DNA from 3 places in the Agrobacterium sp. SORGH_AS 787 genome. Region 1 is predicted to be linked to each of the others. Evidence: riboswitches for the same ligand, from Rfam matches in the RefSeq annotation. Region 1 holds a riboswitch; each other region holds the start of a gene.
What was found. A riboswitch is a leader RNA that binds a small molecule or an ion and turns the genes downstream of it on or off. The one in region 1 is predicted to bind thiamine pyrophosphate.
Positions count from the first base shown of each region.

Region 2: it holds a riboswitch for thiamine pyrophosphate, as region 1 does, so the genes downstream of both, QE435_RS05200 (hydroxyethylthiazole kinase) here and thiB (thiamine ABC transporter substrate binding subunit) in region 1, are expected to answer to the same signal.
Region 3: it holds a riboswitch for thiamine pyrophosphate, as region 1 does, so the genes downstream of both, thiC (phosphomethylpyrimidine synthase ThiC) here and thiB (thiamine ABC transporter substrate binding subunit) in region 1, are expected to answer to the same signal.

Region 1 is NZ_JAUTBG010000002.1:784,489-795,111, forward strand. Features, by position in the region: gene ffh (signal recognition particle protein) at 1-1,099, opposite strand, end outside; gene QE435_RS13185 (MBL fold metallo-hydrolase) at 1,437-2,510, shown strand; gene QE435_RS13190 (M48 family metalloprotease) at 2,552-4,075, opposite strand; gene QE435_RS13195 (ATP-binding cassette domain-containing protein) at 4,339-5,055, opposite strand; gene thiP (thiamine/thiamine pyrophosphate ABC transporter permease ThiP) at 5,052-6,677, opposite strand; gene thiB (thiamine ABC transporter substrate binding subunit) at 6,697-7,710, opposite strand; TPP riboswitch at 7,749-7,856, opposite strand; gene QE435_RS13210 (VOC family protein) at 7,902-8,294, opposite strand; gene QE435_RS13215 (ABC-F family ATP-binding cassette domain-containing protein) at 8,392-10,218, opposite strand; gene QE435_RS13220 (thiamine diphosphokinase) at 10,223-10,623, opposite strand, start outside.
Region 2 is NZ_JAUTBG010000001.1:1,176,611-1,187,233, reverse strand. Features, by position in the region: gene QE435_RS05220 (AcvB/VirJ family lysyl-phosphatidylglycerol hydrolase) at 1-845, shown strand, start outside; gene QE435_RS05215 (Xaa-Pro peptidase family protein) at 1,033-2,175, shown strand; gene QE435_RS05210 (telomere resolvase) at 2,265-3,602, shown strand; gene QE435_RS05205 (CHASE3 domain-containing protein) at 3,607-4,269, opposite strand; TPP riboswitch at 4,478-4,580, shown strand; gene QE435_RS05200 (hydroxyethylthiazole kinase) at 4,652-5,389, shown strand; gene thiE (thiamine phosphate synthase) at 5,376-6,035, shown strand; gene thiD (bifunctional hydroxymethylpyrimidine kinase/phosphomethylpyrimidine kinase) at 6,032-6,832, shown strand; gene QE435_RS05185 (Lrp/AsnC family transcriptional regulator) at 6,846-7,322, opposite strand; gene alr (alanine racemase) at 7,450-8,616, shown strand; gene QE435_RS05175 (D-amino acid dehydrogenase) at 8,624-9,880, shown strand; gene QE435_RS05170 (GntR family transcriptional regulator) at 9,921-10,623, opposite strand, start outside.
Region 3 is NZ_JAUTBG010000002.1:634,831-645,453, reverse strand. Features, by position in the region: gene QE435_RS12565 (amino acid--[acyl-carrier-protein] ligase) at 1-707, opposite strand, end outside; gene QE435_RS12560 (acyl-CoA dehydrogenase family protein) at 712-1,893, opposite strand; gene QE435_RS12555 (acyl carrier protein) at 1,893-2,144, opposite strand; TPP riboswitch at 2,321-2,432, shown strand; gene thiC (phosphomethylpyrimidine synthase ThiC) at 2,539-4,362, shown strand; gene thiO (glycine oxidase ThiO) at 4,364-5,359, shown strand; gene thiS (sulfur carrier protein ThiS) at 5,328-5,525, shown strand; gene QE435_RS12535 (thiazole synthase) at 5,529-6,302, shown strand; gene QE435_RS12530 (P1 family peptidase) at 6,703-7,710, shown strand; gene QE435_RS12525 (winged helix-turn-helix domain-containing protein) at 7,707-8,102, shown strand; gene modC (molybdenum ABC transporter ATP-binding protein) at 8,096-9,169, opposite strand; gene modB (molybdate ABC transporter permease subunit) at 9,166-9,867, opposite strand; gene modA (molybdate ABC transporter substrate-binding protein) at 10,227-10,623, opposite strand, start outside.

The DNA.
Region 1 (10,623 bases):
CGGCGGACGCCATCTTGTCCTTCATGCCGGCCATGCCGGGCATCAGACCCATGATGCCGCCCATGCCGCCCATCTTCTGCATCTGGCGCAGCTGATCGGCCAGATCGTTGAGGTCGAACTTGCCCTTGGCCATCTTCTCGGCCATGGCGCGGGCTTTTTCCGCATCGATATTCTCTGCAGCCTTTTCGACCAGCGAGACGATATCGCCCATGCCGAGAATGCGGTCTGCGATACGGCGTGGATGAAACTCATCCAGTTCGTTCATCCGCTCGCCGGTACCAATCAGCTTGATCGGCTTGCCGGTGACGGCACGCATGGAAAGCGCTGCGCCGCCACGACCATCGCCATCCATACGGGTCAGCACAAGGCCGGTAATGCCGACACGTTCATCGAAATTGCGCGCCAGATTGACGGCATCCTGACCGGTCAGGCTGTCGGCAACCAGCAGGATTTCGTGCGGATTGGCCTTTTTCTTGATGTCGGCCATTTCCAGCATCAACGGCTCGTCGATGTGGGTACGACCGGCGGTATCGAGGATCACGACATCATGGCCGCCAAGCTTGGCCGCCTGGACGGCGCGCGAGGCGATATCGGTCGGCGACTGGCCGGCAACGATCGGCAGCGTATCGATGCCGGTCTGCACGCCAAGCTGGCGCAGCTGCTCCTGGGCGGCGGGGCGGCGCGTGTCGAGAGATGCCATCAGCACCTTCTTCTTCTCGCGATCCGTCAGACGCTTGGCAATCTTGCCGGTGGTGGTCGTCTTACCCGAACCCTGCAGACCCACCATCATGATGACGACGGGTGCCGGCGCATGCAGATCGACCGAAACACCTTCCGAGCCCAGCATTTCAACAAGCTCGTCATGGACGATCTTGACGACCATCTGGCCGGGCTTGATGGACTTCAGGACAGAAGCGCCAACCGCCTTTTCGCGCACCTTTTCGGTGAAGGTACGAACGACTTCCAGCGCCACGTCCGCTTCCAGAAGCGCACGGCGAACCTCACGCAGCGCTGCGGAAACATCGGCTTCCGAAAGCGAGCCACGGCCGGTCAGTCCATTCAAAATGGAGCCAAGGCGGTCCTGGAGGTTTTCAAACATCTGTTCTTCCTTCTTCGTTTCGGTTTCCCGAAACGTCGGTGCTTTTGCTGGCAAAAACAAGACGCCCGGAAATGGGCAAAGCCAAAAAGCACCCGAGGGCGCGTCGCGCTGTCGGGTGTTGACCTCCGGGATCTCTTTATACCTTGACGGGTCCCGGTCGGTGGCTTGGAGTCTTGAAACTGCCAGCTGATCGGGCGGGATAAACAGGAAATGCGCGCCAAAGTCAAGGCAAGTCCGGTGTTTTGGCGAAAACGCCTTCAAACGGACGACATTGTAGACGCTTCTTCGACGAGTATGGCGCTTGTCGTTTATCTATCCTCTTCCTATAGCTTACATCATGAACCGTCGAAACTTCTTTCGCCTCTCCGCCATTGCTGGCCTGCTGCTCGGCAGCGGCGGCATTTTTGCCAGCCGCTCCTACGCCAGCGCTTATTACAACGGCCCCGCCTCCGATCATTTCGACGGCGTGAGATTCTTCAATCCCAACGGCGAACAGCCGAATGGTTTTGGCGACCTGATGAAATGGCGCTTCAACGGCCACAGAGCTGAGTGGCCGGAGAACTATCCAAGCCCCTATCCGACAGCCAAGCCAGAGGCCCGCGTCGAGGGCAATGATCTACGCGTCACCTTTGTTGGCCACGCCTCCTTCCTCATCCAGACGGCAGGGTTGAATATTCTGATCGATCCGGTCTGGTCGGAGCGCACAAGTCCGTTCAGCTTTATCGGGCCAAAGCGCGTCAACCCGCCCGGCATCCGCTTCGAGGACCTGCCGCCGATCGATCTCGTTCTGGTCACGCATAATCACTACGACCATCTTGATCTCGAAACGCTGCACAGGCTGCATGTCGAGCACAAGCCGCATTTCGTCACGCCGCTCGGCAATGACGCGATCATCCGCACCAAGGTGCAGGCGGCGAAGATTTCGGTCGGAGACTGGGGCGATGCGATTGCCGTCAGCCCCGACATCAAAGTCCATTTCGAACCCTGCCACCACTGGTCGGCACGCGGGTTGAACGACAGGCGCATGGCGCTCTGGGCCGCCTTCGTCATCGAGACGCCCGGCGGCAAGATCTACCATATCGGCGATACCGGCTTTCACAGCGGGCTGAACTACCACGCCGCCGCCAAGAAGCATGGCAGTTTCCGCCTCGCCAACCTGCCCTTCGGCGCCTACGAGCCGCGCTGGTTCATGAAGGGCCAGCATCAAAATCCGGCAGAAGCGGTGGAAGGCATGAAGATCTGCAACGCGGCTTACGCCTGCGGCCACCATTGGGGCACGGTGCAATTGACCGATGAGGCGATCGACGCGCCCATAATCGCGCTCGAAGCGGCGTTGAAAAACCAGAGTGTGACCAAAGACAGGTTCCGCCCGATGCGCCCGGGCGAAGTGTTCGACGTTCCCTCCGTCTGACGCAGGCGGGTAACTGAGAACGCTTCCCGACGAGACTTCACTTACTCTGAAATGATCTTGACCCGCTGACCCGGCTCGACCGAGGCCGTGGTGCTCAGCGCATTCAGCACGCGAAACAGTTCCAGCTTGCGATCCGTACCCATCATCCGCGCGGCAAGCGAGGCAACGGTTTCGCCGGGCTTGACGGTAACGACACGAACGCGAAGCGGCTTCAGCGCGGAAATTTCGGCAGGCGTCATCTTGCGGAAGCTGGAGCGCAGCAAGTTCGCAACCGTTTCCAACTGCGCGCTGCCTTTCGGCACAGCGGTGAGGAAACGGAATATCTGGTCGCCGACGCGAATGACGGTGACGTCGAAATCCCACTTGTCGGCGCTGGCGCGCGCCGTTGCCGCAGGCAGGCCGTTCACCTGAATTTCCCGCACCGTATCCGGTATCAAGCCGGCCACCCAGCCACTCGTCAGATAGTTGGGCAGGCTGGTCTGCTTGGGATCGGCCACGCCATCGAAGCGGATCGCCATATCGCCAGGGCCGGTTGCGAGAACCGCTTCCACCTTGTTGTCGATCTGGAAGCCTTCCGGCACATCGAAGCGAATGCCGAGATTGCCGTGCAGGAACGTATTGCCGCGGACATAGCCCTCCTGCGGGCTATCGCCATAAAGCAGGCCGTCGATGCCGGTGAGGAACCAGTCGCGGCCCTTGTCGCCCACCTGGCCTTCCTGGCCGAAGGCGCGGGCATGGCGCTTGGCAAGCTCGATGCGCTGCGGCGTATTGGGGTGGCTCGACAGGAAGTCGAGGCTCTGGTCGCTATCGGGATCGGCCGAGGTGAAGCGCGCATAGGCCGCCATGGAATCGAGGAAGCGCGGCGAAGCGTAAGGATCATAACCCGCCTCCCCCAGCATCCGCACGCCGATCACGTCCGCCTGCAATTCCTGCTGGCGCGAGAAGGCCGCAAGCCGAAGCTTGCCGCGTGCGAGCGCCTGCTTGCCGGCAAGATCGCTGGACAGCACCTCCGCCACGACGCGGCTGGCAATGACTTCCGCCTCTTCGCGGCGCTGGCGCTCGATGCCGTGATTGGCAGTCACGTGGCCCATCTCGTGCGACAGCACGGCGGCCACTTCAGAAGCGTCATTGGCAAGCGCAAGCAGGCCACGTGTGACATAGAGATAGCCGCCCGGCAGCGCGAAAGCGTTGATGGCTGGGGAGTTCAGAATGGTGATGCGATAGGATTGCTGCGGATTTTCCGACACCGCCGTCAGCGCCCCGGTGATGCGGGCCACCAGACGCTCGGTCTTCTCGTCGTGATATTCGCCGCCATAGCTTGCAACGATGCGCGGATGCTCACGCGCCCCCATCTGCGCGCGCGGATCGTTCTTCTGCACCTCTTCCACGGTCTGCGGGTTGTCGGAAGGCTTCAGCGTCGACTGATAGGCGGGACTGAACAGCGACTGGCATGAGGACAGCAACAATGCTGCGGCACCGAGAGCTACGATGCCCCGCCGCGATCCCGACCGTCTTTCCTCATTGTGACCGGAGCGGCCATTTACGGCCTTCACACGCGTCATCATACCGCCAGTCCGCTCCAAACGTTCCTGATCATCCGTTATATGCAGACCAGAATATCAGCTTAAACCCCACAGGCACCAGAATGCCTGAACATCCAAAACGATCCCAAAAACGATCTATGCTGCGGAAAGACCCTGACAAAAGACGTTCTCTATATATGTCTCAAATAGTTGAGCCTAATTGGCAAGTGCAAAAAATACGCACCTTCACTGTCTATTTGCAGGATTGACATTGCGCCGCGTCCAAATTGTGGCACGGCAACGCACTACTTCTGGAGGAAGGCGCCGACCTCGGGAATGTCTGTGGCGGAAAAGAAGGCCTCCGTCGTTCCCTGAAACAGGATCTTGCCATCCGACAGAAACACCACGGCATCGGCAAGACGGCGAATATCGTCCGGGTGATGGGTCACGAGAAGGACCGTGTTGCCGTTTTCCGATTGCAGGTCTTTCAACAGCCCCGCCATGCCGGCACGCAAGCCCGGATCGAGTGCTGCAAAGGGTTCGTCCAACAACATGACGGCCCGTTGGCGAACAAGTGCCCGCGCCAGCGCCGCACGCTGACGTTCGCCGCCGGACATGCTGGATGGCAGCCGCTTTTCAAAACCCGCAAGCCCCACGCGTTCCAGCGCTGACGCAATCTTGGCCTTGTCTTCGCTGGTCAAACGGAGCGATGGACTGATGCCGAGACCGATATTGGTGGCGATATCGAGATGGGCGAAGAGGTTGTTATCCTGAAAGATCAGCGAGATCGGGCGTTCGGCCGGATCGCGTCCACTGACATCCTCAAGCCCAATCAGCACGCGACCGCTCGCCGGCTTTTCAAAGCCCGCTACAAGGTTGAGAAGCGTCGACTTGCCCGACCCGGAAGGACCGACGACCGCCGTCACCTTCGCTTCCTCGAAGGACGTATCAAGGAAGAACGCCTGCTGTCCAAGCTGCAGCGATACCTGTTCCAGCGTGACGTTTACTCGATCGCTTTTCATGCTGCTATTTTCGCTCTCTCGGATTGGCGCGACACGCCGCCTGCCGCGAGGATGAGGCAAATAACGCCAAGGATGAAGGCATAACCCGCTGCATCATTGGTGCGGTAGCTGCCCATATTGCTATAGACCAGCCACGGCAAGGTGACGAAGCTTTCGGACCCGAAGAGAGCGACGGCCCCGAGATCACCGAGCGACAGCGCCATGGCGAAGGAAAAGGCCATGGCGAAGGTCCGCCACAGGACCGGGAGATCGATCAGGCGAAAGCGGGAAAAACCGCTAAGCCCTAGGCTGGCAACTAGTCTGCCGGTTCTCGCCTGATGTGTGGTGAATGCAGGTTCCAGAACACGCATGGCAAAGGGCAAGGCCACCAGCATGTTGATGAGCGCCACGAGAAATGGCGCGAAGACGGACACATCGCCGAAAGAACGCAACAGCAGGAACCAGCCACTGCCAAGCACCACGGGTGGCACCAGAAGCACCATCGAAGCGCCGCCACCCAGCATCGCCGAAAGAACCCTCGCGCCCCGCCCCGGCTCGCGGCGATCTGCAATCGCCTGGCGCGCCCGAATAAGCGCCACGGAAATAAGGACCGAGAGCGATGCCGAGAGAAGGGCAATCGACAGGCTGGTGATCGCCGCGCGTCGAAACACCTCGGCGCTCAAAAGACGCCCCAGATCGGCAGTCAGCCCGGAGACTGCGACCGCTATCAGCGGCGACCCGACCAGCAGCATCGCAAGAACAATGACAAGCCCATCCCAAAGACGCGCCAACGGGCGAGCGGCATCGAAACGACGAACCGTCTGGCTCTGCGTCTGACCCTCCGCTTCCGCACCCGGCAGAAACGAGAGCAGCACGAGAAGCAGGCCGGTCATCGCAATCTGCATTAGCGAGAGTGCTATGGCACGTGGCGGATCGAAATCGAAGCGCAGCGCCTGATAGATCGCCACTTCGATCGTGGTCGCAGCCGGACCGCCGCCGAGCAGCAGGACGAGCGTGAAGCTCGTGGCGCAGAGCATGAAGATCAGGCCCGCCACACCCGGCACCAGCCGCCGTACCACCGGCCATTCGATGAAGCGGAACGTGGAGAGGGAATTCATGCCGAGCACGGCACTCATGCGCCAATATTCGTCGGGCATTCTTTCCAGCCCCGCCAGGAAGAAACGCACGGCAAGCGGCAGGTTGAAGAAGACATGGGCAATGAGAATGCCGGAAAGGCCGTAAATGCTGAAAGGCTGTTCCACCCCGGCAGAGAGGAGTGCCGTATTGAGAAGCCCCTGCCTGCCCCAGATGGCGATCAGCCCGAGAGCACCAACGATCACCGGCAGACCCATGGGCACCGCCATCAGCCGGATGATCCAGATACGGCCGGGAAAATCTCTCTGTCTAGCGAGCGCCAAGGCGACCGGTAGACCGAGCGCGACCGAAAGAACGGTGGAGAGCGTCGCCTGCCATAGCGTGAAGCGAAGAATGCGCAGCGTGTAGGTATCGAAGAGGGCGCCCGACGCCGCCTGTGTATCGAAGGACAGAAGCGCTGCGACCGCAAGCCCGATGAAGAGCAACACGGCGGTGAAAGCCGCCGTGCCACTGATCAGGAACCATCTTCTGTCGCTGCGCGCAATCACGGGCGGGGTCCGCGTGATATTACTTCACACTCATCGCGGTCAGCCACTCATCGATCCAGGCCTTACGGTTCTTCGCCACCTCTTCCGGCGACATCAGGAAGGTCTTGGTCGGCTGGACCAGCTTGTTGAAGGCATCCGGCAGCGGCTGCGACGTAGCGGTGACCGGCATCATCCAGTTGTTTTCCGGAATGGCATCCTGGAAACCAGGGGTCAGGATGAAGGCAAGGAACTTTTTGCCCAGCTCCTTCTCCGGCGCGTTCTTCAACAGACCGGCGACTTCGATCTGAATGTAATGGCCTTCCTCGAAGCTTGCAGCCTGATAGCGCTCGCTGTGCTCGGACACCATGTGATAGGCGGGCGACGTGGTATAGGAGAGCACCATCGGCACTTCGCCCTTGGTGAAGAGGCCATAGGATTCCGACCAGCCGGGGGTCACCGTCAAAACGCGATCCTTGAGCTTTGCCCAGGCTTTCGGCGCCTTGTCGCCATAGACCGACTTGACCCAGAGCAGCAGGCCGAGGCCCGGCGTCGAGGTCCTTGGATCTTGAATGGCGATCTTCTGCGACGGGTCGCCCTCAACCAGTTCCTTCAGGCTCTTTGGCGGGTTCTTCAGCGTCTGGGTGTCATAGACGACGGCGAAGTGCCCGTAATCATAGGGAACGAAGACATCGTCCTTGAAGCCACCGGGAACCTTGGCCGCGGAGGCATCGATGCCCGATGCTTCGAAAAGCCCGGTGTCTTTAGCTTCGGCAATAAGATTGGTGTCGAGACCGACCACGACATCCGCCTTGGAGCCGGCACCTTCCAGCTTCAGGCGGTTGAGCAGCGCCACACCATCGGCGACGCCGACGAAATTGACGGTGCAATCGCAGGTCTTCTCGAACGCCGCCTTGACCTTGGGGCCTGGACCCCATTCGGAGACGAAGCTTTCATAGGTGTAGACGGTGAGAACCTTCTTGTCCTGCGCAGCACCAAGGCTCGGCAGGAGGAAGGATGCGGCGACGAGGCCGGACAGCAGAAAACGACGATACATCAGACACCTTCTCGAATGGGTTACGGGAATAGGCGTCTGGATGGAAGCCGTCTAATCCCTCCGCCGGTGTTAACCGGATCAGGTTCTTCGGGTTGGCTAAAGCCTCTCAGCCTCGTCTTTCCGACAAAGCACCCCGTTAGAGCGAGAAAAGATGTAATGACACAATCGGTTATTGGCAAGACGGCAAGCGCCTATGCTTGCTCCGTCATGTAAACCAGTTCCCATACATGGCCATCGGGATCCTGAAAGCTTGCGGCATACATGAAGCCATGATCCTGCACCGGTTTCCACTCGCGCCCACCGGAGGACAGCGCCGTCTTTAGCATGCTGTCGATCTCCTGACGGCTGGACGCCGAGAGACAGGTCAGCACTTCCGTGCTGCTCTTCGCATCGGCGATCTCGCCATTGATGAAATCGCGGAAGCGCTCTTCCTGAAGCAGCATGACGAAGATGTTCTTCTCGACGATCATGCACAGCGTTCGCTCATCCGAATATTCCGGATTGAAGCTGAAGCCGAGCGCGGTGAAGAAGGCTTTCGATATCTCGATATTCTTCACCGGCAAATTGACGAAGATCATACGCATGGGCTGGCTCCTCCCTGTTGGAGCAAAGCAAAGCCCATATTCACGCACCTGTCAAAGACGGCGCTAAAATGAAGCGTATTCCTTGACGGAAAGCGCCCTAGCCTTCCATCTCTTCGCGCAGCATCTCAAGCTCTAGCCACTCTTCTTCCATGGCCTCAAGCTTCTCACGCAGCTTCGCCATCTCGTCTGCCAGCTTGTTGAAGCCGCCGGGGTCCTTGGCGAAAAGTTGCGGATCGGCCATGCGCTCTTCGCGCTTGGCAATTTCGCCTTGAAGCTTTTCCATTTCCTTCGGCAGGTTTTCGAGCGCGAATTTCTGCTTGAAGGAAAGCTTGCCCCTGGCCTTGGCAGGCTCGGCACTGGTCGCGGCGCTTGCCGAGGCCTTGGCCTTTTCCTGCTTTTCCGAACGCTTCTTGTCTTCTGCCGCACCCTTGCGCTGCGCCATCATGTCGGAATAGCCGCCTGCATATTCAATCCAGCGTCCGTCCGGCGCATCCGGATTGGCAGGCGCGATCGTCGAGGTCACCGTACGATCGAGAAAGTCGCGATCGTGGCTGACGAGGATGACGGTGCCTGAGAAGCTTGCGACGATCTCCTGAAGCAGATCCAGGGTCTCGATGTCGAGATCGTTCGTCGGCTCATCGAGGATCAGTAGGTTGGTCGGTCTTGCCAGGATCCGCGCCAGAATGAGACGCGCGCGCTCACCACCGGACAGATTGCGAATCGGCGTACGGGCCTGTTCCGGCTGGAACAGGAAGTCCTTCATATAGCCGGTCACATGCTTCTGCTCGCCATTGACCAGCAGGCTTTCGCCACGACCATCGGTCAGGTAATGCGCCAGCGTATCGTTCGGATTGAGGTCCTCGCGCTTCTGGTCGAGTGTCGCGATTTCCAGATTGGTGCCGAGCTTCACCGTGCCGCTGTCGGGTGCCAACTCTCCGGTCAGCATCTTGAGAAGCGTGGTCTTGCCAGCACCATTTGGGCCAACAAGGCCGATGCAGTCGCCGCGATGCACGCGCAGCGAAAAAGGGGCGACGATGGTGCGATCGCCATAAGCCTTGGTGATGGCTTCCGCCTCGATGACCAGCTTGCCGGATTCGCGCGCTTCGACTGCGGTTGCCTGCACGGTGCCCTGCGGACCCTTATGTCCGCGATAGGCGGCGCGCATGTCGCGCAGCTCTCCCACGCGGCGCATGTTGCGCTTGCGGCGTGCCGTCACGCCATAACGCATCCAGTGCTCTTCGCGCTCGATGGCCTTGCCAAGCTTGTGCTGTTCCAGCTCTTCCTCTTCCAGCACCTTGTCGCGCCATTCCTCGAAATGGCCGAAGCCGCGATTGAGACGGCGCGACTGGCCGCGGTCGAGCCAGACGGTGGCGGTCGAGACCTTTTCGAGGAAACGACGGTCATGCGAAATGAGGACAAGCGCGCTTCGCGTCTGCTGCAATTCGCTTTCCAGCCATTCGATGGTCGGCAGGTCGAGATGGTTGGTCGGCTCGTCCAGCATGAGAATGTCCGGCTCCGGCGCCATGACCCGCGCCAAGGCCGCGCGACGCGCTTCACCGCCCGACAGGCTTGCTGGATTTTCCTGGCCGGTCAGACCGAGATGTTCGAGAATATAGCTGACGCGATAGGGATCGTCGCCTGGTCCAAGACCGGATTCGGCATAGGCCTGCACGGTGTCGTAAGCGCCGAAATCCGGCGCCTGCTCCAGATAACGGATCGTCGCGGAGGGATGACGAAAAACCTCGCCCGATTGCGCTTCGACCAGGCCGGCGGCGATCTTCATCAGCGTCGATTTGCCCGACCCGTTGCGGCCGACGAGGCAGATACGGTCGCCCGGCTCCACCTGTAAGTTGGCGCCATCCAGAAGGGGCGTCACGCCAAAGGTCAGCTTGATATCGTCGAGTTTCAGAATGGGGGGTGCCAAGGCATCAGGCTCCGGTTAGATCGTAAGGACGGGCAAGCACGATGGCCTTGCCGCTTTTGAGGCGAAGGCGAATGTCACCCTCAGCCACGTTGGACATAGTGCGCGACGAGCCGAAGGCAAGCGCAAAATCGTTGAGAGGGTAGCGGGCATTCTCGATGTCGAGGCCGGAAAGGACTGTAAAACCGGCGACGGAAAATAGCGAGCCGCGCGGCAAATCGAGCACGAGTTCACCTTCAAGCAACGGGAACGCTTCCTCGTTGCCGGAAGTCAGCGTTACCTTGAAGCCGCGCTCGGCCAGCGCTACAGCATAGAGCAGATGAAACTGCGCATGGTCGGATCGCTCGCCTGCAAGCGCGCCGACCAGCGTCAATCGTTTCGCACCCCGCGCCAAAGCCTCGGAAACGG
Region 2 (10,623 bases), on a different contig from region 1:
ACGGCGATCGCACGATCTACGGCCTGACAGATGGTGCGCTTCCCGCGCCAGTCACCGTTCTCTTCACGCCCAAGGCCGACCCGAAGGGCCGCGCCCATGTCGATGCACTTTTGAAAGATCATTCGGACATCGACGTGAAGGATGTCACCGACGACGCGACGACGGCGCTGACCCAGGTTCTTCAGGACCGGATCGATGCCGCCGCAAATTCCGATAGCCCGCTTGGCCTGCCGCTCACCATTCTCGAAACCAAGCCGACCATGGACACGATGGCAATCATCTATTCGGGTGATGGCGGCTGGCGCGATCTCGACAAGGATGTCGGCGGCTTCCTGCAACAGGACGGCATACCAACCGTCGGCGTCGATTCCCTGCGCTATTTCTGGTCTGAGAAGAAGCCGCAGGATGTGGCCAACGATCTCGCGCGCATCATCGATACCTACCGTAAGGAATGGAAGGTCAACAATGTCCTGCTGGTCGGCTATTCCTTCGGCGCAGACGTTCTGCCAGCAGCTTACAATGCCCTGCCTGAGAAGGATAAGTCTCGTGTGGTGCAGATGAGCCTGCTATCGCTATCGCATGAAATCTCCTATGAGATTTCGGTTGGCGGCTGGCTGGGTGTTTCCTCGGATGGCGCGGAAGATCCCGTCAACGATCTTGCCAAGATCAACCCCAAAATCGTCCAGTGCGTCTATGGTACGGATGACGATGAAAGCGCCTGCCCTGCGCTGAAAGACAAGGGGATGGAGCTCGTTGGGATCGAAGGCGGCCACCATTTCGATGAAGACTATGAGGCGCTGACGCGCAAGATCATTGCTTCGCTGAAGCAGCGACTGCAAAAATAACGCCGCTCCAGTCGCTGTCGACATCTTGAATACAGCCGGCAGGCTTTGTACTGATTCTGACAGCGTGTCGTGCAAACGGGTCGAACGACCTGTGTCAGCGACGTTGCTAAAGAACAATGGCCCGAAACGTGGCGCATATCGGAGATATTGCGACACGCCGTGGGTACGGCAACCAAAGTGTGTGTACATGCAATTTCCCAACAAGCCCGCTGCCATTTCCGATACCGAACGACAGGAGCGGCTTCAGCGCTTACGGGTGAAAATGCGCGAGCATGGCTTCAGCGCCGTCCTTCTCGGCTCGACTGAAAGCCTGCGCTATTTTACCGGGCTGGTATGGCACCAGAGCGAGCGCCTGCTTGGTGCCGTTATCACCCCTGATGCTCTCCATTACATCGTGCCGGGCTTCGAAAAGAGCCGCGTCGACACACTGCCGCATCTGGAGGGCGAGGTTCACATCTGGCAGGAAGAAGAAAGCCCTGCGGCACGTGTCGCAAGCCTTGCCGGTCCATCCGGCCTGATCGCGCTGGATGATGCACTCCCGCTCTTCATCTATCACAGCCTTGCCACCAAGGTCGGGCCTGATCGTCTCGTCGACGGAGGCCCAGTGATCCGCGGCCTCCGGCTTCTCAAGTCCAGCGCCGAAATTGCCATTATTCACTACGCGATGAACCTGACGCTGGAAGTGCACAAGCGCGCTCATGCCATGATGAAGCCAGGCGTAGTCGCATCCGATGTCGTCCGCTTCATCGACGAGCAGCACCGTGCGCTTGGCGGCGAGGGCGGCTCTTCCTTCTGCATCGTCTCCTTTGGTGAGGCGACATCGCTGCCTCATGGCGCCGACGGAGAACAAACCTTACAGCCGGGCGACGTCATTCTGGTCGATACGGGAACGCGGATCGACGGTTATCATTCCGACCTGACCCGCACCTACGTGATGGACGAGCCAAGCGCTGATTTCGCCCGCGCCTGGGCCATTGAACGGGAAGCACAACAGGCAGTTTTCGATGCCGCGCAGCTTGGCGCACCTTGTGAAGATCTCGATACGGCAGCCCGCGCCGTGATGGCACGGCATGGACTTGGGCCGGATTACGCCCTTCCCGGACTACCACATAGGGCGGGCCATGGTCTTGGACTGGAGATCCACGAAGGCCCGTATATCGTGCGCGGGAACACGCAGCCGCTTGCCGCCGGCATGTGTTTCTCCAACGAACCCATGCTGGTCTATCCGCACAAGTTCGGCATCCGTCTTGAGGATCATATCTATATGGCTGCGGACGGCCCGCACTGGTTCACCCAGCCAGCCCACTCGCCCGTCCAGCCATTCGGTTAAATTCGGACGTCCAGGCTCTCCTCCACCTATGTTAGCCCTTGCGCAAGATTCATATATTTTCTATCCCAAGAGAGCTTGAGGAGAAATCGATGTCCGTTGCCGAAAAAAGAAAAACAAAAACGCCTATCCTGGCCGACCGCATCGCTGAGTTCGTCGAAAAGATCAAAACAACGCGCAAGGACGATGGCACCTTCGATACGAAAGCGATCGGACGTCTTTGGGACGACGAGGTCCGTTTTCACTTCGAGAACGGCAGAACCGCGAAAACCCTTGAGCTCTACATCGTCAAGTACCGCTATGCGCTGAAAGACGCGTTCGGGCCAAAAACCACACCGCTTGCCATCTGCAACATGAAGAAGCTGCGCGAGCGTCTCGACACCTACATTGCGCGTGGCGATTACCCGCAAAGCGGGGTCGCGATGTCGATTGTAGAGAAGATCGAAAGGGCGGAGCACAACACGGCCGGACGAAAGCCGCGCTTCCTGCTGCGCGTTTCGGACTTCATTTCCGCCATCAATGGGGTCAGCACCAAGGAAGAGATGCAGGCGCTGTGGGACCGGGAAATGGACGCCATGACCGGCAGAACGCAGGCAACGATCATTTCCTATATTACCAAATATCGCAACGCCATCCGCGAAGCATTTGGCGAGCAGCACCCCATGCTGCGCATCGCCGCCGGCACGCCGCAGCTTTACGACGAGGCCCGCAAGGCCAAGATGGCGAAGATTGCGCTCAAGCACGGCTCACTCATCACCTTCGAACATTATTCCGAGGTGATGCGGCGATGCCGGCGCTTCCTTCACTCCGAGGACCCTTTGACGATCGGCATCGGCCTGATCGGAACCACCGGGCGACGCCCCTTCGAAGTCTTCACCCAGGCCGAGTTCACGCCAGCGCCTTACGGCAATGGCGTCTCCAAATGGAGCGTGATGTTCAACGGCCAGGCGAAGACGAAACAGGGCGAAGGGACCAAATACGGCATCACCTATGAAATTCCGGTGCTGGAGCAGGCAAAAATCGTGCTTGATGCCTATCGGCGTTTGAGAGACAGCAGCGACGGCAAACTATGGTTCGGGATGAATGTGGACGACTTCTCATCGGATGCAAGACTGCCGCTGCGCGATGCGATGATGGCGAAATTCGAGGACATCTGGCCGAAGGAAGAGCCGCCAAAGCCCTATGGCCTGCGCCACCTCTACGCCGAGATCGCCTATCGCAACTTCGCGCCTGCCAACGTGACGAAGAACAGCTATTTCGCCGCCATCCTCGGCCATAACAACAACGATCTTGAAACATCGCTGTCCTACATGACCTATGCTTTTCCAGAGGACGAGCAGGAATCGCGGGCCCGCGCAGAGCGCGTGGCAGACCGCACCATCCGCCAGATGATCACCGTCAATCAGATTCCAGGGATTGCGGGCGAATAGACCATCAGGTTCTTCTATAGCGTCGCGCCAGATACATCTCCACAACAGCGCGTGTTAGAAAAGATGCCAGGCCAACAATGATCGCAACCACCCGAATGCGAAACTCGTCGGCCTCGACTTCCGCGTGGCGTGTGTCCAGCAGGGTGTGTTCTGTAACCGTGATCTCGCCGATGATCTCTCGGATCCGATCCATCGTGCCGACAGCCATATAGCCGATCTCATTCTGTCGGGCGGCATCCGCACCGACATCGTCGTAGAGCGATATCGATTGCTTCAGCTCTTCGAGCTTCTTCTCGATCAGTTGGTCCAGCGTTTTGACCCGCACGACCTGGCCGGAATTGTCCGAAATCCGGGTCATCAACTCGTTCTGAAGCAAATGAAGGCGCTCCATCGCCTTTTCATAAGGGGCGAGATAGCGCTTGTCGCCACTGACGAGGTAGCCTCTCTGCCCGGTCTCGGCATCGTCAAGCGCGATCAAAACATCCTTGGTCGTGTCGATTGCCTCATAGGTATGCACCACCATGTCGTAGTGGTCGCTCAACAGATCGTGGGTCCAGCTTGTGGCAAGAATGCCGGCCGCGACGACGACGCCAACGGGGATCGACCGCAACAAAGTCGGGAAAGTCAGATATTTCTGACGCAACGACGTCCAAGACCAGTTAGACATGTTCACGGCCGCCCAAGCAATCACAATTCAAGGTCTCACATCCCGCTGATGCCACGCTGTCGACGAATGGCAGAGTATTATGCCAGTTGGTTCAACGCGACAACAATTGCGAAGTTCAAGACGGCGTCTTATGAATTTGACGCAAGCCCGTTAGGACGAGCGGAATTTCAAGAACCTTGACACGGCAGAGCTTTTCTCTTTTAGCTTCATGCATTCCGAGGGGAGCATCGAACGATGCTGAGATGGCGGTGAGCCGGACCCTTGAACCTGATCCGGTTAATACCGGCGTAGGAACGGAACGGTTGCCGTCAGGCAGAGCTTTCTCTTCCATGCGCCATGCTTACCCGGATTCGCAAATGGCGTGTCTGGAGATCAATGGCCCATGGTAAGCTTTCCCACCGCAAATAAAGCAGCAGAACTTTTGGGCCTCGTGCGCGAGCGGCGACCGCGTGTCCACTGCCTGATGAATACGGTGGTGCAGAAATTCACTGCCGACGGCATTACCGCAATCGGCGGCATCCCTTCCATGACATCGTCCGAAGAGGAAATCGAAAGCTTCGTGACAAAGACCGATGCGGTGACCATCAATCTTGGAACGCTGGACGAAGCGCGCCGCAAGGTCATCCGCATTGCCGTCACGATCGCCAATCACCAGGGCAAGCCCTGGATCGTCGATCCGGTGCATTGCGACTACTCCCCTTCGCGGCTGGATTTCGCCCATGAATTGAGCCGCCTGCGCCCCTCGATCGTGCGCGGGAACGCAGCAGAAATGGCGGTGATCGGGGACGTCGGTGGCGCATTGCGCATTCAGACGGGAGCCGTCGATCGCTTGAGGGATGCCGATCGCAAGGTTCGGATCGTCAACGGTGACGCCCTGATGGCGAAAGTGACAGGAACCGGCTGCCTTTCCGGCGGCGTCATCGCGGCCTTCATGGCTGTCGAGCCGGATGTGATGCTGGCAGCAGCATCGGCGCTGGCCGTCACCGGCGTTTCGGCAGAGATCGCCGCCAGACATGCCAGCGGACCGGGATCCTTCGAGGTCGCCTTTCTGGACGCGCTCTTCAATCTGAAGAGTGGAGACATTCTCTCCCATGCGAGGATCGAACATGACGAAGATTGATTACCGGCTGAATGCCATTGTCGACGCCTCTCTGACAGATGTCGCGACACTTCCCGAGCTTGCAGCTCTGGCCGCAAAGAATGGTGCGACGATCATCCAGTATCGCGACAAGACCGCCTCCACGCGCAAGATGATCGACCAGGCAAAAGCCATGGTCGCTGCGCTAAAAGACACGGGCGTGCCGCTGGTGATCAACGACCGGCTGGATGTCGCCATGGCGACCGGCGCAGATGGCGTACATCTCGGGGCAGACGATATGGATGCCGACACGGCAAGACGGCTTCTCGGCCCGGATGCGATCATCGGGTTGACGGTGAAATCAATGGATGACGCACGGCGCGTGGCGCAAGCACCCGCCGATTATGCCTGCATTGGCGGCGTGTTCGAGACCACGTCCAAGGTCAATCCGGATACGCCTGTCGGGCTTGCGGGGCTGAAGCAACTCAGGGCATATCTGCGTAACGAGCGCCCGGACCTGCCCGTTGGCGCTATTGCCGGTATCACGCTGGAGCGCGTTCCAGACGTGATCACGGTCGGTGCCGATGGGGTAGCGGTGATTTCCGCTTTGTTTCGTGCGGGCGATATCGCAGCGACGGCTAAGGCGTTTCGCAGTGCTGTGGATGACGCGATGGGAGTACGCCCATGACCGCGATTGCTTTGACCATTGCTGGCTCCGATAGCGGCGGCGGGGCCGGTATCCAGGCCGATCTCAAGACATTCTCCGCGCTTGGCGTCTATGGTGCGAGCGTCATTACCGCCATCACCGCACAGAACACAAAGGGCGTGACCGCAGTTGAAGATATCTCGGCGGCAATCATTGCTGCGCAGATGGATGCGGTGTTTTCCGACCTCGATATCAAGGCGATCAAGATCGGCATGGTCTCGCGCACCGACACGATACGAACGATCGCCGAGAGACTGCGCGGCCGGCCCCAACCGGTCGTCCTTGACCCGGTGATGGTGGCGACCTCAGGCGACAGGCTGCTTCAAGAAGAGGCAATCGAAACTCTTCGAAGCGAATTGCTGCCGCAGGCAATGCTCGCCACGCCGAACCTACCCGAGGCGGCGTTGCTGACGGGAACCGGCATCGCCACGGAGCGTGCCGCGATGCTGAAACAGGCGGAGATGATTTTGGCGCTCGGTGCGAGGGCTGTGCTGATCAAGGGCGGCCACGGCACCGGATCAGAGAGCGTCGATCTTCTTGTGGACGGTCAGACGATTCAAGAATTTTCCATGCCGCGCATCGAGACGAAGAACGACCATGGCACCGGCTGTACGCTTGCGGCGGCAATCGCCGCCCATCTGGCGCTTGGCCTGCCGCTGACGGATGCCGTCGGTCTTTCCAAAGATTATCTCCAGGGTGCACTGGCCGCGGGCCGCGACCTGAAGGTCGGGCACGGGCACGGGCCGGTGCACCATTTTTACCGCTGGTGGGCGCCCTGACGGACCTGCCCGATCAAGATTTGCGCTCCGTCGCCCGAGGCTTGGGGGCGGCGAGCGCGTTGCGGATGGCGAAGCTCGAATGGATGCGCGACACGCCCGGCAGCTTGGAGAGAATGTCTTTGTGCACCCGCTCGAAGTCGCCCGCCGTTTCCACCTCGACGCGGAGAAAATAATCCGAGCCTCCGGTCATGAGATAGCATTCTCGTACCTCCGGATAACGCCGCACGGCATTTTCGAAGCGATTGAGAAAATCCTCCGTCTGCCGGTCGAGCGTGATCTGGACGATGACGGAGATCATCTCGCCGCCTGCGGCGCTTCCGGTGATCGCCGTGTAGCCGCGAATAACGCCTTCCCGCTCCAGAATATCCACGCGGCGCAGACAGGCGGAAGGCGAAAGCCCGACTTCAGCAGCAAGCTTGGCATTGCTGATGCGGGCATTCAGCCGCAGCAGCCGGATGATATGGCGATCGGTCGCGTCGAGCGAAGACATGAGTTCATTCCGAATGATCGCATAAAATTGCGATAGTGAAGATATTATCGAATAATATTCGACTGAGACTGCTTAAATTCAAGGATCATTGCAATACCTTGTTGTGATAAAAACAAAGGGAACGACAATGGACATGACCATCCAGCAGCAGAAAGCTCAAGGTGGCGCAAGCGGCTATTTGAGCATCGATCTTGCAGCCCTTCGCGACAACTATCTCAAGCTCGCCGCCAAGGCGCCGCAGGCGGTGACGAGCGCCGTGGTGAAGGCAGATGCCTATGGTCTCGGTGCCGATATTGTCGCTCCCGTGCTTTACGATGCGGGATGCCGGCACTTCTTCGTCGCTCATATCGATGAGGCGTTGTCTCTTCGCCTGCACATCGCTCCCAATGCGAAAATCTTCGTTCTCAATGGTCTCCAGCCCGGCAACGAAACCTCCTGCTCTGCGCTGAATATCGTTCCGGTTCTCAACTCGCTGGAGCAGATTGCCCAATGGTCGGCGCAAGCATCCGTTCTCGGCAAGACTCTGCCTGCCGCACTGCAAATCGACACCGGCATGTCGCGGCTCGGCTTGGCGCCCTACGAGGTGGAAGCGCTGCTGGCGGCACCGGCCATGCTCAAAGGCATCGATCTTGCCTGCATCATGAGCCATCTCGCCTGTGCCGACGAGCCTGATCACCAGGCCAATGCGCTACAGCTTGCCGTCATGCGCAAGACCACCGAGCAATTTCCGGGCGTGCCGGTCTGCTTTGCCAATTCCGGCGGCATCTTTCTTGGCACGGATTATCACAATGCCCTGATGCGACCGGGCATCGCGCTTTATGGCGGAGCGCCCGCCTCGACCGTTCCCAATCCGATGAAGCCGGTCGTCGGCTTAAGCGTTGCCGTGGTTCAGACCCGTACAGTGCCTGCTGAAAGCTTCGTCGGCTATGGCGCCTCGCTGCGCACCACCGCAGAAACCCGTCTGGCAACGATTGCCGCGGGATACGCGGATGGCCTGCCGCGCTCTCTGAGCAGCCGAGGTGCCGCTTATTTCAACGGCGTTCGGCTTCCCATTGCCGGGCGCGTGTCGATGGACAGCATCACGCTCGATATTTCCGCCCTGCCCGAAGACACGCTGACCCATGGCAGCCTCGTCGAAATCATCGGCCCGCACCAGACCCTCGAGGCGATTGCCGAGGATGCGGGCACGATCGCCTATGAAATCCTGACGCGGCTCGGCCAGCGCTATCGTCGCGCCTACCTCTATCCGGAAAAGCAGGCCGCCGCCTCTTCCACCATCGCTCGAAACCTGTGAGGCCAGCATGAACATCACCATTCTTGGAGCCGGCGTCATTGGCGTCACCTCAGCCTGGTATCTGGCCAAGGCCGGACATTCCGTCACCGTCATCGACCGCCAGCCCGCAGCGGCGCTGGAAACAAGTTTTGCCAATGCCGGCGAAGTCTCGCCCGGCTATTCTTCTCCCTGGGCCGCACCCGGCATTCCGATGAAGGCGCTGAAGTGGCTCTTCATGGAGCACGCGCCTCTGATCATTCGCCCCACCGCTGATCCTGCCGCCTGGCGCTGGATGATCCAGATGCTGAGCAACTGCACGGCCGCGCGCTACAACGTCAATAAGAGCCGCATGGTGCGCGTGGCCGAATATAGCCGCGACTGCCTGATGGCGCTTCGTGACGAGACCGGCATTCAGTATGATCAGCGCATGCAGGGTACGCTGGAAGTCTTCCGCACTCAGAAGCAGTTCGACGGCATCGGCAAGGACGTGGAGGTTCTCAAAGCCGGCGGCGTGCCTTACGAAATCCTCGATCGTGACGCCTGCGTTGTAGCAGAGCCGGGTCTTTCCTCCTCTCGCGAGAAAATCGTCGGTGGCCTTCGCCTACCGGGCGATGAGACGGGCGATTGCTTCATGTTCACCTCGGAGCTTGCGAAACTGGCCGAGCAGGCAGGGGTTAAATTCATCTACGACACCGGTATCATGCGCCCTATCGTTGAAGGCAGCCGCGTCAAGGCCGTCGAGACGAGCAAGGGCCTGGTCGAAGCGGATGTCTTTATCGGCGCACTCGGCAGTTACACGCCGCATTTCCTCAAGCATCTCGGTCTCGACCTGCCCGTCTATCCGGTAAAGGGCTATTCGATCACTGTGCCGATCGTCGATGCCGCCAAGGCGCCGATCTCCACGGTCATGGATGAGGCGCACAAGGTGGCGATTACTCGCCTTGGCGACCGCATCCGCGTGGGCGGCATGGCGGAAATTGCCGGCTTCAACAAGTATCTACCCGCCAAGCGTCAGGCGACCTTGAGGCATTCGGTGGAAGACCTGTTCGGTGGTGCGGGTGATCAATCCCAGGCGAAATTCTGGTGCGGACTGCGCCCGATGACGCCAGATGGCACGCCGGTGATTGGCGCGACGCGCTATGCGAACCTTTACCTGAACACCGGACACGGAACGCTTGGCTGGACCATGGCCTGCGGCTCGGCGCGTGTCCTGGCGGATCTGGTTTCTGGCAACAAGCCGGAGATCGAAACCGCCGACCTCGCAATCAGCCGCTACGCGGCATAATGTAACAATAGCCGTGCGGCGCTTGCGCGCACGGCTATTGTTACAGCGCCAGCGCTTCCTTCAGCGCCAGACCTTCCTTCACGCGAAGGTCGAGATCAGCCTCGATGTGATCGATGTGATGCATCATCAGGTGATTGGCCTTTTCGACATCGCGGGCCTCCAGCGCATCGAGAATGGCGGAATGATCGCCGTGGCCGCAGCTTGAAATGCCGGATCGGCCATAAAGCGCGATAACGAGGGAAGAGCGGGCGACGAGCTCGCCCATGAATTTTTCCAGAATAGCGTTGCCCGCAAGCGATGCCAGCAGCAGATGAAAATCGCCGGAGGCCTTGATCTCCGCTCTGCGAGCAGAAGGCCCACGCTCATGCTGGTGTCGCGTCTCCTCTTTGAGATGCGCGCGCAAGCTGGCAATGCCTTCCGGCGTGATCCGTTCAACCGCGGCGGCAACGATGCCCTGTTCTATCAGGCGACGAGAGGCAAAGACCTGGCGTGCTTCATCTGGCGATGGATTGGAGACAAAGGCCCCCCTGTTTCGTTCCGCCTTGACCAGCCCTTCGAAGGCCAGCATCTGCAAGGCGGCCCGCACAACGGTGCGGCTGACATCGAAAAGGGCGCCAACCTCCGCTTCGGAAAGTTTTGTGCCGGGCGTCAGGCGTCTATCGGCAATCGCATCCCGCAAGGTATCGCGGATCGCCTGCGCGCGATCCTCTGGCGCGTTGTCCATATCGGGTTCGAGTTGCGAC
Region 3 (10,623 bases), 150 kb from region 1:
GACGAGGTAACGGGGATCAGCAGCTCGAACTTCAGGTTCTGGTCGCGCTGATTGTTGGCCAGCATCCGGCCCGCACGGCCGAAGAAGGGATCGTTGGCGATATCGAGTTTCACGTCGAGGCCGATGCCTTCCATCATTGCCACGCCGCGATCCATCCACAGCTGGCGGAAATCGGTGACATCGCTTTCCGTGCCCATGCGCACATATTCGCGCATGCGGAAGAGCTGCTGACGCGCCGGGTCCTTGGAAGGCTCGTGACGGAAGCAGTAGGACTGAATATCGTAAAGACCGCCGCCATCGGGCAAATTGCCGCGCTTGGCAATGGTCGGGTAGAGCGGATAGCAGGCGGCAGGGGTCAGCACGATATCGGTGATCTTCTGGTCTTTCGCCCAGTCATCGCCGCCCTCATCCATGCACTTCAGCAATTTGATGTGGTCAAGCTCGCAGCCACAGAAGGAATGGACGGTGCCGGCAAGCTGCGGGAAGCTCTTCATATAACCGCTCTTTTCGAAGTAAGCGCGGTTGATGCCGGGCGGAAAGCGGATCGCTTCGGCCTTGTCGCCGCCGCCCACCTTGCTGACAAGTCTTTCGAGACCGGTGATGACGTCCTCGAACTGGCCGCTACGGCCATAGAGACCGTCCACGCCGGTATCGATGAGCAAACCCTTGTCGAAGAGCCTGTCGAGGAAAGATGTTTGTGCGTCCATGGTCCTACCTCAAAAGGCTGGTATCCTGCTTTTGAACCAGCAGGAGATTGGCGGAATTGCTCAAAATTCTGTCGTTGGAGATCATCAGCCGGGCGGAATGTGCGTCACGCAGATGACGACCAAGGCTATAGGGCGTGCCGTTCTTGTAGCCCATGATGCCGCAGATCAGCATGGCATGGTCGATGATTTCGAGAATGGTCTCGGACGAGCAGATCTTGACGTTGTTCATGGCAACGGCAAAGCCCATCGACATCAGCTTGTCCGGGTCGGCTCTCGTTTCCTCATAGGCCTTGATGCCGGCAATCACGTTGGATTTGACGATCTGCAGTTTGTTCGACACTTCGGCAAGACGCAGCGCACCGGGCGGCGCAGAGCCTGGGGATTTGCGGGCGGCGGCGCGCACGAAGCTTTGCGCCCGTGCCACCGCATCCGACGCGATGCCATACCAGACGCCGCTCCACAGAAGATGCGATGTGGCGAGCATGGATTGGGCCGCGATCTCGGCAAAGGGCTTGGGAAAGATCTGTTCGGCCGGAGCCTCGCCCTTGAACAGGAAACCGTCGGAGCGGGTGCCGCGCATGCCGAGCGTATCCCAGACATGGGTGCGCTCAAGGCTGTATTGGTGCTTCAAAAACACCGTCATCACCTGATCGGAGGGAGCGGCATCCTTGTGGGAACGCGAGGTGATGAGAATGGCGTCGGCTTCGCTGCCATAGGAAATAACGGTCGCGTCTTTTTCCAGGCGGCAGGTGCCACCATCCACTTCGATGGCGCAGATGGAATTGCGAAGATTGCCGCCAATGCCGCCTTCGGTGGTGGCGGAGGCGAGCAGCAATTGTTCGGAGGCAAGGCGGCGCATGAAGGCGCTGTGCCATTGGCTGTCTTCGCCGTGTTCCACAAGGCTTGAAGCCTTGATGTGGTGCATGGCGTAGATCATGGCCGTGGCCGAACAGGACTGTCCCAGAATGGAACAGATATCGGCAAGCTCCAGCATGGTGGCACCTTCGCCGCCCATGTGAACCGGCACCTGAATGCCGAGCAGCTTTTCCTGGCGAAGCGCGTCGACGGCCTCTCTCGGGAAGCGGCCTTCGGTATCCACCGCATCGGCATGTTTTGCGGCAATCGCCGCCACGCGCGCCGCCCGGGCGCTCAGTGCTTCACGGTGAGGCGCGACGGCGAGGTTCATCAGGCAGCCTCTTTCCCGTCGAGAATGGCTTTGACCGTGGTTTCGATGGCGGCAATGCTGGCAAAGGATTTGCGGTTCAGCATGCTGTCGGGAAACTCGATGTCGAAAGCTTCTTCCAGTCCGAGCATCAGCTGCACCGAGGCAAAGGAGGACAGTCCTACCGCATAAAGATCGGCGTCATCGGCAATCGTGTCGACGGAAACGGGAAGCTGGCCGAATTTTGCCAATACGTCACGGATAGTAGAATTCATCTCAAGTATCTCCCTTTAACTGGAGTCATTATCGCATAACTTCTGAGTTACATTTAAAAACATAACATTGTTATAAATGGTGGGGTTAATTTCCGGTGACATTGCTTGGTGCGCTATTCAGTTTCAGCGCAACCGACAGCCAGCTTGACAATCGGCCCCATGAGGTTTTTGATTGCGCCATTCACCAGGGGGGTCCCGGCAAGGGGCTGAGATACTGCTAGAGCGCGCAGTGACCCGTTGAACCTGATCCAGTTCATACTGGCGTAGGGACGGTGCAAACGCGGGCATTCTGGCAGAACCGGCTTCACGCCGGGGAACCGTCATCATTTCTATCCCGCGCTTTTCGTCTTCATGCTCGAACTGGGTCTCCACTGTTTTGCTTTGGAGCCTCACGATGAACATTGCCGCTAAAAACCTCACCCCCACCGTCACCACAGGTCCGTTGCCCGCTTCCACCAAGGTGCACAAGCCCGGCATTCTCCACCCGCATATCCGCGTGCCGATGCGCGAAATTGCGGTCCATCCCACCGCCGGTGAACCGCCGGTGACCGTCTATGATTCCTCCGGTCCCTATACGGATCCCTCGCATCTGGTAAACATCGATGCCGGTTTGCCGCGCCATCGCCAGGAATGGGTTCTGGCGCGTGGCGATGTCGAAGCCTATGAGGGCCGGCATGTGAAGCCGGAAGACAATGGCTTTGCCACCGGCGAGCGACTGACGCCGGAATTTCCGGTGCGCAACCAGCCGCTGCGGGCCAGGGATGGAAAGGCCGTCACCCAGCTGGCCTATGCGCGGGCGGGCATCATCACGCCGGAGATGGAGTATATCGCCATCCGCGAAAATCTCGGACGCGAGGCGGCGCAGGACAAGCTTGTGCGCGATGGCGAAAGCTTCGGCGCGCATATTCCAGATCATGTGACGCCGGAATTCGTTCGCCAGGAAGTGGCGGCCGGGCGCGCCATCATCCCCTCCAACATCAACCATCCGGAAGCCGAGCCGATGATCATCGGGCGGAATTTCCTGGTGAAGATCAACGCCAATATCGGCAATTCCGCCGTCACCTCCTCCATGGCGGAAGAGGTGGAGAAGATGGTCTGGGCCACGCGCTGGGGTGCGGATACGGTGATGGACCTTTCCACTGGGCGCAACATCCACAATATCCGCGAATGGATCATCCGCAATTCGCCGGTCCCGATCGGCACGGTGCCGCTCTATCAGGCGCTGGAGAAGGTCAACGGCATTGCCGAGGATCTGACCTGGGAGGTGTTCCGCGACACGCTGATCGAGCAGGCCGAGCAGGGCGTGGATTATTTCACCATCCATGCCGGGGTCAGGCTGCATTACATTCCGCTGACCGTCAATCGCGTTACCGGCATCGTCTCGCGCGGCGGGTCGATCATGGCCAAGTGGTGTCTGCATCACCACAAGGAAAGCTTCCTCTACGAGCATTTTGACGAGATCTGCGACATTTGTCGCGCATACGACGTGTCGTTCTCGCTGGGGGACGGCCTGCGTCCGGGCTCGATTGCCGACGCCAACGATGCCGCGCAATTTGCCGAGCTGGAGACGCTTGGCGAGTTGACGCAGATCGCCTGGGCGAAGGATTGCCAGGTGATGATCGAAGGCCCCGGCCATGTTCCGATGCACAAGATCAAGGAGAATATGGACAAGCAGTTGAAGACCTGCGGCGAGGCACCCTTCTACACGCTTGGACCGCTGACGACTGATATCGCACCGGGTTACGACCACATCACGTCGGGCATCGGTGCGGCGATGATCGGCTGGTTCGGCACGGCGATGCTCTGCTATGTCACGCCGAAGGAGCATCTGGGCCTGCCGGATCGAAACGACGTGAAGGTCGGTGTCATCACCTACAAGATCGCGGCGCATGCCGCCGATCTCGCCAAGGGGCATCCGGCGGCGCAGCTGCGCGACGACGCCCTATCTCGCGCACGCTTCGAATTCCGCTGGGAGGATCAGTTCAACCTGTCGCTCGATCCGGAAACGGCGCGCTCCTATCACGACGAGACGCTGCCGAAGGAAGCGCACAAGGTTGCGCATTTCTGCTCCATGTGCGGGCCGAAATTCTGCTCCATGCGCATTTCCCACGATATTCGCGCCGAAGCCCAGAAGGAGGGGCTGGAGGCAATGGCGGAGAAATTCCGCCAGGGTGGCGATCTCTATATGCCGCTGGAACAGCCGGTTCCCGGTGAATGAGATGCGCATTCTCATCAAAGGGGCAGGCGTTGCCGGTCTGACGGCTGCCCTTGAGCTGACGCGGCGCGGTCTTGCAGTGGCGGTGTTCGACACCGCCCCTCAGATCGGTCGCGGCGCATCCTGGTTTGCCGGCGGTATGCTGGCGCCCTGGTGCGAAAGGGAGAGCGCCGAACAGGCGGTGCTCGACCTCGGACAGTCGGCGCTCGACTGGTGGGAGGAGGCCACGCCCGGCCTCGTCACACGCCACGGTACGCTGGTAGTCGCACACGCACGGGACAAAGCGGAACTCTCGCGCTTTGCCTCCCGCACCAGCGGCTACCGCGTGGTGAATGAGGAGGAGATCGCGGGGCTGGAGCCGGACCTTGTCGGGCGCTTCCGCCATGGGCTGTTCTTCGAGGGCGAAGGCCATCTCGATCCGCGGCTGGCGATGGTGGCGCTGCATCGGCGTTTGCTGGAAAGCGGCGTGGTCTTCCATCTGGGTGGTGAGGCAATCGATGAAGGCGGCTTCGACCGCATCGTCGATTGTACCGGCCATACGCGGGTGGGCTCGCTCTCGGGACTTCGGGGCGTGCGCGGCGAAATGCTCTATCTCGCGACCGGCGAGGTTTCGCTGTCGCGCCCGGTGCGGCTCCTCCATCCGCGCATCCCGCTCTACATCGTCCCGCGTGAGCCGGGGCGCTTCATGGTGGGGGCGACGATGATCGAGACGGAGGAGGCGGGGCCGATTTCCGCCCGCTCGATGATGGAGCTCCTGAACGCCGCTTATGCGCTGCACCCGTCTTTCGGCGAAGCGCAAATCATCGAAAGCGGCACCGGCATCCGGCCCGCCTTCCCCGACAATCTTCCGCGCATTGTGAAAGAGGGCAAAACGCTCTTCATCAATGGTGCGTACCGGCACGGCTTTCTGCTCTCTCCTGCCATGGCGCGGCAGGCCGCCGATTTTCTTCAGCAAGAGGAGGTATCCCATGCGGATCCACGTCAACGGCGAAGTGCATGATCTTTCCGCCGCCACGCTGTCAGAACTTCTTTTCGCGCTCGATTTCGAGGGCGACTGGCTGGCAACGGCGGTGAATGGCGATCTCGTTCATGTGGAGGATCGCCCGCAATTCCATTTAAAGGATTCCGACCGGATCGAAATCCTTTCGCCCATGCAGGGAGGATGAACCATGTTTCGATTGTATGATCGCGATGTCAGCTCAAGGCTACTGCTCGGCACGGCCCGCTATCCGTCGCCTGCCGTTCTGGCGGATGCCATTCGCGCCAGCAGAACCGATATCCTCACCATTTCGCTTCGGCGTGAAACGGCAGGCGGCAAAAAGGGCGGGCAGTTCTTCGAGCTGATCCGCGAACTCGACCGCCTCATCCTGCCCAACACGGCGGGCTGCCACACCGCCAAGGAAGCGGTGCTGACGGCCAAGATGGCGCGGGAGGTTTTCAAGACCAACTGGATCAAGCTGGAGGTGATCGGCCATCACGACACACTCCAGCCGGATGTCTTCGCGCTGGTGGAAGCGGCCCGCATGCTCTCAGACGATGGGTTCGAGGTGTTTCCCTATACCACCGACGATCTAGTGGTGGCGGAAAGACTGATCGACGCGGGTTGCAAGGTGCTGATGCCCTGGTGCGCGCCGATCGGCAGCGCCATGGGGCCGCTGAACCTTACCGCGCTCAAATCCATGCGGGCGCATTTTCCCGATGTGCCGATGATCGTCGATGCAGGGCTGGGCCGCCCATCGCATGCGGCAACGGTGATGGAGCTTGGCTATGACGCGGTGCTGCTGAACACGGCGGTGGCCGGTGCAGGTAACCCGGTGATCATGGCGGGTGCCTTTGCGAAAGCCGTGACGGCGGGGCGCGAGGCCTTTCTCTCCGGCATGCTGGAGCCGCGTGATATGGCGGTGCCGTCGACGCCGGTGATTGGGACGGCTGTGTTTTCGTGAGGCTATTTTTAAGGTGAGTGCATCCTTCGTCCTCCCGAACTTGATCCACTGCTGTCGGGTTTAAAGTTCTGGTTTGGATCTGCCGCATACCCCCCTCTGCCCTGCCGGGCATCTCCCCCTCAAGGGGGGAGATCGGCAAGCGCAGCCCTTCGCATGTCCTATCTCACCGGAGTTTGGGGCGAGACGGTGCAACAGTTCGATCTCCCCCCTTGAGGGGGAGATGTCCGGCAGGACAGAGGGGGGTGCGGTCCGTCTCGGTGTGTTACCGAAAGAGCCGAAGTGTGGTGACGGAGAGGCCATTCCCCCAAAGGCAACTCGGAGTTCACGTCGTACCACGACACCCTAAGCCCACATTGACAACACACCCCCACAGCGGGATACCGGCATGACAACAGAAGGAATGCCGCCCTTGCATAATCTGCTGACCGATATTGACGGTGTTGCGGTGGGCCATGCCACCGATCTGGCGCTTGGCTCCGGCGTGACGGCCATCGTCTTCGATGAACCGGCGATTGCCTCCGGCTCGGTTCTAGGTGGTGCGCCGGGTGGGCGCGATACGGCGCTTCTCGATCCATCGATGACGGTGGAGGCGGTGGATGCCTTCGTGCTTTCCGGCGGATCGGCCTTTGGGCTCGATGCGGCAGGTGGGGTGCAGGCGGGGTTGCGGCAGGTCGGGCGCGGCTTTCCGGTGGGCAACACCCGCGTGCCGATCGTGCCGCAGGCGATCCTGATGGATCTTTTGAATGGCGGCAATAAGGATTGGGGGCTGCATTCGCCCTACCGCGATATGGGGTATGAGGCGTTCAAGGCCGCCTCGAACGAACCCTTTGCGCTCGGCACCGTGGGTGCTGGAACCGGCGCCTCTACGGCAACGGTGAAGGGTGGGCTTGGCTCCGCCAGCGCCAAAACATCATCCGGCATTACCATCGCAGCCATCGTCGCCGTCAACGCTATGGGCACGGTAACGGTGGGTACGACGCGCCACTTCTGGGCGGCCCCGTTTGAGCGTCAAAGTGAGTTTGGCGGGCTTGGCTTACCAGCGCAGTTTACCGAGTCCGATACGGCGTTGCGCTTTAAGGGTATGAGGCCGATTGCCACCACCATTGGCGCGGTGGTGACGGATGCGGTGCTGACCAAGGCGCAGGCGCACCGGCTTTCGATCCTGGCGCATGATGGGCTTGCCCGCGCCGTGCTGCCCTCGCATCTTTCCGGCGATGGCGACACGATGTTTGCCGCCGCGACGGGCAGACGCCCGCTCTCGCAGCCGAGCGATTTTGCCGAACTCTGCCATCTTGCTACGCTTGTCATGGCGCGTGCCATTGCCCGCGGCGTGTTCGAGGCGACCGCGCTTCCCGATGAGGGCGCGCAGCCGTCCTGGCGGGATCGCTTCGGAGCCGTGCAGCCATGAGCGACACGCCATCGCGCCCGCCTCTCAAGCCCGTGCTGCGGGTGGATTTTCCACCGGGCGAGCGGCTGGGGCGCGGTAAGATCGAGCTGATGGAGCATATTGTTGCCACCGGCTCCATCTCTGCGGCCGGACGCGCCATGGACATGTCCTACCGCCGTGCCTGGCTGCTGGTGGATGCGCTGAACCACATGTTCACAGAGCCGGTGATCGAATCGCAGCGCGGCGGCAAGCAGGGTGGCGGTGCGGGGCTGACGCCTTTTGGCGAAGAGCTTCTGCTGCGCTTTCGCGGCATGGAAGCGCGGATGCGCGAGGCGCTTCAGGCCGATCTCGACTGGCTGGACGCCAACCGGGCAGCCGACGATCGCAAGACGTTAGACCCTCCGTCTCAATAGGGATCAAGTGCCGCCGATTTGACGATGGCGAAGACCGGGCTTCCGGCTTTGAGCGACAGCCGCTCGATGGAAAGGCTTGTTAGCCGCGATTGGATGAAGGTGCCGTGGCACGCCACCTGCACCAGCGCCATGCCATCGGCCAGCGCGATGCCCGTGATGCGGCCTTCGAGAATATTGAGCGCGCTCAAGCCCTCCGGTCGCACCGTTGCCAGCATCACGTCTCGCGCCGGAATATGCACGCGCACCGCCTTGCCGGGCTCTGCGCTTTGCGCGGGTACCTGAAGCGCAGTCTGGCCGAGACGCACCGTCGCCAGCCGATGGGCGGCATCGAAGGCCTCCACCGTGCCGGAGAGAATGCTGCCCGCTTCACGCCGCTCCAGATAGGTGCTGAAGGCGGGCTGCGAGAGGATATCCGAGGCCGGGCCTGCGGCATCGATCCGGCCATCCTTCATCACCACCACCTGGTCTGCCAGGCGCGAAACCTCACTCACCGAGTGGCTGACATAAAGGATGGGGATCATCGTCTCGTCGCGCAGCCGTTCCAGATAGGGGATGATCTCGGCCTTGCGCGCCTCATCGAGGGCGGCCAGCGGCTCGTCCATCAACAGCATGCGGGGGGAGGAGAGGAGCGCCCGGCCAATCGCCACCCGCTGCTTTTCGCCACCGGAGAGCTTTTCCGGCCGCCGCTGCAACAGCGCGCCGATGCCGAGCATCTCGATCACATGGGACGTGGCGGCCGCATCGCTACCCGCACCAGAAAAACAGCGGCCATAATGCAGGTTCTGCTCCACGCTCAAATGCGGAAAAAGCCGTGCTTCCTGAAACACATAGCCGAAGCGCCTTTTATGCGCGGGCGTGAAGATGCGTTTTTGCCGATCCGCCAGCACAGCGCCATCCAGTTCGATCCGCCCTTCATCCGGCTTCACCAGCCCGGCAATGATGCGCATCACCGAGGTCTTGCCGGAGCCGGAGCGGCCGAAAAGCGCGGTCACGCCTTTGTCTGCGGTAAAACTCGCATCCAGCGTGAAGCTGCCCAGCCTGTGGCGGGCGTTGAAGGACAGCGTCATGGCCCGGCCACCCTTCTGCTCACCATGCGCGCCAGAGATTCTGACGCCAGCAGCGCCACCATGGAAATGACGATTGCCACCAGTGTCAGGCGCATGGCGCCCGCATCTCCGCCCGGCACCTGGGTGAGACTGTAGATGGCGGCAGAGAGCGTTTGCGTTTCGCCGGGAATGTTGGAGACGAAGGTGATCGTCGCGCCGAACTCGCCCATCGCCTTGGCAAAGGCGAGGATCATGCCGGCAATGATGCCGGGCAGGGTGAGCGGCAGTGTCACCGTCAGGAACACCCAGAGCGGGCTTGCCCCCAGCGTTCCCGCCGCCTCCTCCAGCTTGCGATCCACCGCCTCGATCGACAGGCGGATGGAGCGCACCATCAGCGGAAAGGCCATGATGGCGCAGGCAAGGGCGGCACCCGTCCAGCGGAAGGAAAAGACGATGCCGAAATGCTGATCGAGAAACGCGCCGATCACGCCCTTGCGGCCAAAGAGGATCAGAAGCAGAAAGCCGGTGACGACCGGCGGCAGGATCAGCGGCAGATGCACGATGCCATTCAGCAGCGACTTGCCAAAGAAGCGCCCGCGCGCCAGCGCCAGCGCAATGAGAATGCCGAAGGGAAGGCTTGCCAGCATGGCAACGGTCGAGACCCAAAGGCTCAACCGTATCGCCGTCCATTCTTCCGCACTCAGCGATAACCAGTCCAAACTGCCATTCCTGTTCTTAAGCGCCGGGGGCGCAACGCCGCCCCCCACTTTTGCGAGACCGGCGCTTGCGATCTCACCGCCTATCGTTCTCGCAAACCGCTGAGCAACTTTGCGCGATTTGCTTTAAGGATTTATTCCGATGCCCGGTTCTGAAGCATGGTCCACGCAAAAGTGCGCAGCGGTTTTGCGATCACGACATGCGGCAAAACAACGGCCTGGAGCGTCGGGCGCGAATCGGAAAGATCGCGATAAGCCTCTAGCCAAAGACGAGCAGCGTTTCGGCGCAAACGCGGTCAGAGCCGACGCGATGGTGCGGCTGTGAAAGCCCGTCGCGCTGTTTCAGACCTCGCGCCTTTGCCTTACTTCAGAACCGTAAAGCCTTGCGCCTCAAAGAAGGGCGCTGCCTTGGCCGATTTCAGAAATTCCAGATAGGCGGCCGCGGCCGGGCTTTTGGCATCCTTCAGCATCGCGACGGGATAGATGATCGGCGGATGCGAATCTTGCGGAAAGGTGCCGACGATCTTCACGCCGGGATCGGCCGCCGCATCCGTCTGATAGACGATGCCATAGGGCGCTTCCCCGCGCGAGACCAGAAGCAGCGCCGCCCGCACACTTTCCGCCCCCGCCACCTTGCCTGAAACCGCGGACCAGACCCCAAGCTTCTCCAGCGCCGCCTTGCCATATTTGCCCGCCGGCACGGAATCCACCGCCCCCATGGCAAGCTTGCCATTGCCGATAAGAGCCGAAAGATCAAAC